Thermogemmata fonticola: one gene and its partner. The protein of the gene in region 2 interacts with the protein of the main gene of each other region in a pairwise test. Links are inferred from orthologs where the notes say so. Each region holds a gene or a part of one and is shown on either strand. Other genes may lie near its edges. The genes, in order: nth and aceE.

What was found.
Region 1: the proteins of aceE (region 2) and nth interact in binary tests that used the Escherichia coli proteins (3 or more experiments, as listed by UniProt). The link is inferred for Thermogemmata fonticola from one-to-one orthologs.

Annotation. Positions count from the first base shown.
Region 1 is NZ_JACEFB010000005.1:6,063-9,320, reverse strand. What follows is about bases 23-2,960. They hold nth (endonuclease III), read left to right. Parts: upstream 23-1,081; coding sequence 1,082-1,840; downstream 1,841-2,960. Other genes in these bases: pepT (peptidase T), read left to right, coding at 1,906-2,960; H0921_RS08625 (enoyl-CoA hydratase/isomerase family protein), read left to right, coding at 23-1,044. Outside these bases: more of H0921_RS08625, read left to right, coding at 1-22; more of pepT, read left to right, coding at 2,961-3,147; kbl (glycine C-acetyltransferase), read right to left, coding at 3,178-3,258. UniProt on the Escherichia coli protein: DNA repair enzyme that has both DNA N-glycosylase activity and AP-lyase activity. The DNA N-glycosylase activity releases various damaged pyrimidines from DNA by cleaving the N-glycosidic bond, leaving an AP (apurinic/apyrimidinic) site.
Region 2 is NZ_JACEFB010000001.1:962,901-966,632, reverse strand. The notes cover bases 276-3,687. They hold aceE (pyruvate dehydrogenase (acetyl-transferring), homodimeric type), read left to right. Parts: upstream 276-658; coding sequence 659-3,487; downstream 3,488-3,687. Other genes in these bases: H0921_RS03445 (2-oxo acid dehydrogenase subunit E2), read left to right, coding at 3,566-3,687; H0921_RS03455 (hypothetical protein), read right to left, coding at 276-371. Also shown: more of H0921_RS03455, read right to left, coding at 1-275; more of H0921_RS03445, read left to right, coding at 3,688-3,732. UniProt on the Escherichia coli protein: Component of the pyruvate dehydrogenase (PDH) complex, that catalyzes the overall conversion of pyruvate to acetyl-CoA and CO(2).

The DNA of each region.
Region 1 (3,258 bases), on a different replicon or contig from region 2:
CTGCGCCGCCCGGCGGATCGCGCCGCCTTTGCCTGGAGAGGGCAGCAACTGATCCAAAAGCTGGCCCACTGGCCCGGCGTGAGCATCGCATCCATCGATGGCCTTTGCCGTGGGGTGGGCTGGGAATTGGCCCTGGCCTGCGATTACCGCCTGGCTGTGCAACGGGCGGCCACGCGGATCGAACTGCCCCAAGGCTTGACCTGCTTCGGCGGGTCGGTTCTGCTCCAAAGCCGCCACAGCCCCCAGGCACGGCACCGCTTGGCCTCCGGCATCCCTCTGTCGGCCCGCGAAGCCTTCCAGCTCCAGCTTGTGGACCATCTCAGCTATCCCTCTGACGGTGACAATGCCCTGTCCCGACTCCGCGAACAATTCGGACATTCCCTGGCCAAACGCCCCTTGCCCGCTGCTTGGCTCGGCTTGGCTAGCGAACGCCGCCGTTTTGCCGCCTGGAACCCTCCGCTGCCTCCCAATGTCATTTCTGACTTAGCGGCCGATGGGGCACCTCTGCCATTTCCCCATGTTATCGGCGTGTGGGGGGATATACCGGCGATCGAAGATTGGCTCCTCGAAGCCTTGCTCAAGGGGGCTTTGGTCCTCGTCCATTCCCCACAGCAACGCTATCGACAACGCCTTGATCAACTAGAACAGCGGGGCTTTTGCACCTCCCAGGAGAAATTGCTTCTTCTGGAACGCCTGCGTCCTGTGGATCATCCCGATGACTTGGCAGCCGCGGAATTGATTGTTCTCGCGCCGCAGTATCATCCGGGGGAACTGTGCCGCCGGCTTGACCCTGCCTCCCTGCTGGTGTGGGTTCAGCCCGCGGGGCACGCCCCATTGCCCCCGATTTCCCAGGCGTACAATACCATAGTAAGGCCCCAACGTGTCGTGCGATTATCGTTCCTTCACTCCCGTCATGTCGCCGTGGTTCCAGAAGAGGCGGTGGATGAACTATCCGTGCAGCGCCTGGTGTCCTGGTTCCAACAAGGCGATTATGGGGTGGTGGTCTTTCCTGCGGATGCACGAATTCTGGCGAGTGCGGCTTAAATTGTCCAACGTTGCAACCTGTTGATCTGATAAAATAATGAATCAGTCTATCCGCCCGGTGCCGGATGTTTCTGATCCCCAGCCGCCTGGAGCCGGCCGCCCGCGCCGCCGCTTGCTCCCGGTCCGCGAACGTGCCGCGGCCATCAATCAGCGCCTGGCGCAAATCTACCCCCAGCCCTCCACAGCCCTGCGTCACGACAATCCCCTCCAACTGCTGATCGCCACCATTCTCTCGGCCCAATGTACCGATGAGCGGGTCAACCAGGTCACCCCCCGCCTGTTTGCCCGCTACCGCACGGCGGAAGATTTTGCCCGCGCCGATCTTCGAGAATTGGAGGCGATCATCCGGCCCACGGGCTACTACCGCAGCAAGGCTCGGCACATCCGCGACTGCTGCGCCCAATTGGTGGAGCGATTCGGCGGGCAGGTCCCGCGGACCCTGGAGGAACTCGTCACCTTGCCGGGAATCGGCCGGAAAACCGCCAATGTGGTCTTAGGCGATGCCTTCGGTGTTCCGGGGATCACCGTCGATACTCATGTCAAAAGATTGTCACAACGGCTCGGCCTGACACGCCATACGGACCCAAACAAGATTGAGCAGGCTCTGATGAAGCTGCTGCCCCCTGCCGAATGGACCGCGTTCAGCCATCGCCTCATCTTGCACGGGCGGCAGGTTTGCCAGGCTCGCAAACCTCGCTGTGATTCCTGTATCCTGGCCGATCTGTGTCCCAAAATAGGAGTATCCTTGAAAAAACCTGTCAAAAGTAGAACTCGAAAATCCCAAAGAAAAGAATGAATTTGATATTGATTCTGGTGGATTAATATATTTTCGATGAACCTTGATAAACATCGCAATAGACCATGAAGAAATATGATACATCGACGTTGCTAGAACGGTTCCTGCGTTATGTGCGGATCGATACGCAAGCCAATGAGAAAGCGGGGACGTATCCCAGCACGCCAGGCCAGCGGGAACTCGGACGCCTGCTCTGCGAAGAGCTGCGCGCCATGGGGGTGCAGAACGTGGAGCAGGATGAACATGGGCTGGTCTTCGCCACGATCGCGGCGACGGTGCCCGGTGCGCCCACGATCGCATTTACGGCTCATCTCGACACCAGTCCGGAAACCAGCGGACGGAATGTTCAGCCGCAGGTCATCCGCAACTATCCCGGCGGCGACATCCCCCTGCCCGGCGATCCGCGCCAGGTCATCCGCGTGGCCGACAATCCCGAACTGAACCAGCTTGTCGGCAAAACCCTCATCACCACCGATGGCACAACTTTGTTAGGAGCCGATGATAAAGCCGGCGTAGCTGTCATTATGGAAGCATGTCGGATTATGTGTGAAAATCCTGATATACCACATGGACAGATTCGCATTGTATTTACATGTGATGAAGAAATTGGAAAAGGTGTTTTATATCTAGAGCCAGATCGTATTGGTGCCGTGGTGGCTTATACATTGGATGGCACAGGTGTAGGGGAGATCGAAGCGGAAACCTTTTCTGCGGACCTGGCGCTCATCACTATCACAGGGGCCAACATCCACCCGGCGATTGCTAAAGGGCGGATGATCAACGCCGTGCGCCTGGCTGGGAAATTCCTGGAGCGCCTCCCGCAGCATCACTACAGTCCGGAGACGACCAGCGACCGCGAGGGGTTCATCCATCCGTATGTCATCGAAGGCGGAGTGGCCCAAGTGACAATCCGCTGTCTGCTCCGGGACTTCGAGACGCCGCAATTGGCGGAATACGCCGCCTGGTTGCGGGAGATCGGGCGGCAGATCGAACGGGATCATCCTGGCGCGCGGGTCCAGGTGGCCGTCCAGCCGCAGTATCGCAACATGCGGGAGGGAATTGCACGCGAGCCGCGGGCTGTGGCTTATGCCGTCGAGGCTGTCCGGCGGGCCGGTTTGGAACCGAAGCTCAAGAGCATCCGCGGCGGCACCGACGGCGCTCTCCTCACGGCTAAAGGATTGCCCACCCCTAACCTCTCCTGTGGTGAGCACAACTTCCACTCACCTTTGGAATGGACATGTTTGGAAGAATTGGAGTCCGCAGTCCACGTCGTATTGGAATTGTGCCAAGTGTGGGCAGGACATTGAGAATTATATCCACTCTGACTTGAAGGTATATTATCGAATCACACCCAATTCTCGCCCGACTTCTGTGAAGGCGGCCACGGCACGATCGATCTGCTCGTCGGTGTGAGCGGC
Region 2 (3,732 bases):
CGGAAGGGGCCGGCCGAGGCTGCGATCGTTTGCCCTTCCCCCTTTGGGAGCAAGCGCAGGCTTTTCCCGTCAGCACTGACGTTCCACTGTCCCCGAACCTGCCGGGCGGTTCGCTCCAACGCCTCCCACAACGGAACGTTCTCCAACGAGAGAGAGACAGGAAGTTCGGCCAAAGGGGGGGCTACCTCGACTTGGAGGCCCCCTTTTTGGGCCCAAGCAGAAACCACCTGCCGCAGCGGGGACGGCGAGGGGGACCAGCTTACAACGGTCGCGGGGGGAATGTCCGGGGAGGGCGAAGCTGGCAGGAGGGGAAGCAACACACCGGCCAAGCCGCAGGCCAACCCAAAAACAATCGCGGGGCGGGGAGACATTGGCTCGTCCTTTCCAGTGACTCTTTAGGCGATTCGCTCCTCTTTGGGCGAAATCTCTCCACTCCCAGTGGCAGCTCGGTGGTGAAACCCGTGTGTCATCGCCGAGACCAGGGCCAGGAGCAATGGACATCCCTGGGGTTCAACCTATTCTAAACAGTGTCGGATGGAATTGAAACCTTCTCCGCCCCTATTAGATGATGCGGAGGCGGCGTGTTGGGTCAGGATGTCCCATCCACGCCACTACCCTGCCGCTACCTCTCCCTCGGTTGCGCGCTGGAGATCAACGAATGCTCACAACACCCGACGTGCTGGCCCGTCGTGCCGCACGCCTGGCGGAGGACCACGACCCGCAGGAGACCGCGGAGTGGCTCGAATCGATGGAGGCGGTGCTCCGCCACGCCGGACCAGAACGCGCTCACTATTTGCTGGAACAGTTGATGGCCTTGGTGGCCCGCCGGACCCGCACCCCCATGATCGGGGCCATCACCACGCCCTACGTCAACACCATTCCTCTGGAAGAACAGCCTCCTTTCCCTGGCAACCGCGAACTAGAACGGCGCATCAAAAGCATCGTCCGCTGGAATGCGATGGCGATGGTGCTGCGGGCCAATCGCAACACCAACGTTGGCGGGCACATCTCCACTTTTGCCAGTGCGGCGACACTGTACGAAATCGGCTTCAATCACTTTTTCCGCGGTCGGAGCGAAACCCATCCCGGCGATGTCATTTTCTTCCAGGGTCATGCCAGTCCCGGAATGTATGCCCGCGCCTTTCTCGAAGGACGGCTCAGCGAAACGCAGTTGCTGAATTTCCGCCGCGAATTGCAAACCGGAGGCGGCCTGTCCAGCTATCCCCATCCCTGGCTCATGCCCAACTTCTGGCAGTTTCCTACCGTCAGCATGGGCCTCGGCCCGATCATGTCGATCTATCACGCCCGCTTCAACCGCTACCTGCGCGATCGCGGCCTGTTAGATACTGACCCGGTCAAAGTCTGGGCCTTCCTCGGCGATGGTGAATGCGACGAACCGGAGACTCTCGGTTGCATCGGCTTGGCGGGACGCGAACGCCTCGATAACCTCATTTGGGTCATCAACTGCAACTTGCAACGTCTGGATGGCCCCGTCCGCGGCAACGGCAAGATCATCCAGGAACTAGAGGGGATTTTCCGCGGTGCCGGCTGGAATGTCATCAAAGTGATCTGGGGTTCCGATTGGGACCCCCTCTTGCAGGCCGACCACACGGGTGCTTTGGCACGCCGCATGATGGAAGTGGTCGATGGCGAGTACCAGGAATACATCGGCCGAGATGTCCGCACGCCGGAGGAAATCCGCAACAAAGTCGTCCTCAGCGAGGAGGAAGACCTCGAACGCCGGGGAGCCTTCATCCGCGAACATTTCTTCAACACTCCCGAATTGCGAGCCTTGGTCGAGCATCTTCCCAACTCCCGTTTGGCGACTCTCAAGCGTGGCGGACATGATCCCCTCAAGGTTTACGCTGCCTATAAGGCCGCCGTGGAGCATAAGGGACAACCCACGGTCATCCTGGTCAAGACAATCAAAGGGTACGGCATTCCAGGCACGGGCGGGGCAGGCAAGAACACCACGCACCAGTTGAAAAAGCTGGCGGTGGAGATCGAACGGGAACCGAGCCTCGCGCCGGAAGAGATCAGCAAACGCCAGATGATCGCTGCCCTACGCTTGTTCCGCGATCGCTTCGAGCTGCCCTTCACGGATGAACAGCTCGGCGAAGTCCCCTTCTATCGCCCCCCAGAAGACAGCCCGGAGATGAAATACTTGCGGGATCGCCGGCGCGCCCTGGGCGGCTTCCAACCCTTCCGCAATACAACCTTCACCCCCAGTTCGCCTCCCGACCCCAAAGCCTTTGAACCCCTCCTGAAAGGCACACCCCCCGGTAAAGGGCAATCCACCACTCTAGCCTGGGTTGTGCTCATGACACAAATCATGAAGGACCCCGCCATTGGCAAATACATCGTTCCCATTGTCCCGGATGAAGGACAAACCTTTGGCATGCCGCCTATGTATAAATCGTTCGGAATCTATTCCAGTATCGGACAACTTTACACGCCCGTCGATAAGGGAACTCTCACCGAGTATAAAGAGTCAACCAATGGGCAAATATTGCAAGAAGGAATCAATGAAGCTGGAGCTATGTGCAGCTTCATCGCAGCAGGGACGGCTTACAATACTTACGGTGTTAATACCATACCGTTTTATATCTACTACTCGATGTTTGGCTTCCAACGTGTCGGGGATCTGATTTGGGCGGCAGCCGATGCCCGCACGCGGGGTTTCCTCCTCGGAGCGACCGCGGGCCGTACTACGCTCAACGGAGAGGGCCTTCAACACCAGGATGGCCATAGCCATCTGGTCGCCTCCGCTGTCCCCACCTGCCGGGCTTATGATCCGGCTTTTGCCTACGAACTGGCCGTTATTATCGAAGAAGGCATCCATGCCATGTTCATCCGTAATGAAGAGTGCTTCTACTATCTAACGTTGTACAATGAAAGCTATGATATGCCTCCCATGCCTTCACCCCAGATTCGAGAGGGAATCATACGCGGTATCTATCCGTTTCGGAGTTTGCGGCCGCAAGGAGCCATTGCGGAAGTTCAACTCCTGGGGTCAGGTCCTATTCTCATGGAAGTATTACGTGCCCAGAAAATCCTTGCGGAACAATATAATGTGGCCAGTACTGTCTATAGTGTGACGAGTTATCAGATGTTACGCCGGGAAGCCCTGGAATGTGAGCGATATAATCGGTTGCATCCCCTGGCAGAAAAGCGCGTCTCCTTCGTCCGCCAGGTGTTGGGGAATGTTCCCGGTCCGATCATCGCCGCTAGCGATTATGTCCGAGCAGTGCCGGAACTCATCGGCCCCTTTTTGGAAGGGCGGTTGCTGGCGTTGGGAACGGATGGTTTTGGCCGAAGCGACACGCGTAAGGCGCTGCGCCGCTTCTTCGAGATCGACGCGGAGCACGTCACTGTCGCTGCCCTCTACTCCCTGGCAGAGCGTCAGGAGATCGACCGTTCTGTCGTGCAGCAAGCGCTGGAGTCGCTGGGAGTGTCACCCGATGCTCCGCCGCCTTGGACCGTTTGATGGGAGGCAGCAACTCCGGGTAAGTGACAAGGTATGCTCCGGTTACGACGTGCGTGGCTTCTAAGGCAGAGGTGAGGCATGGAATTCCGTTTGCCGCCCTTAGGGGAGGGGATCGACACGGTCACCGTCACCGCGGTCACGGTTCGGCCCGGAGATGTGATACAGGCCGGCCAGAATGTCCTGACCGTTGAGACAGACAAGGCGGCGGTCGAGGTTCCGGTCGATGTCAGCGGTGTTGTCGAAGC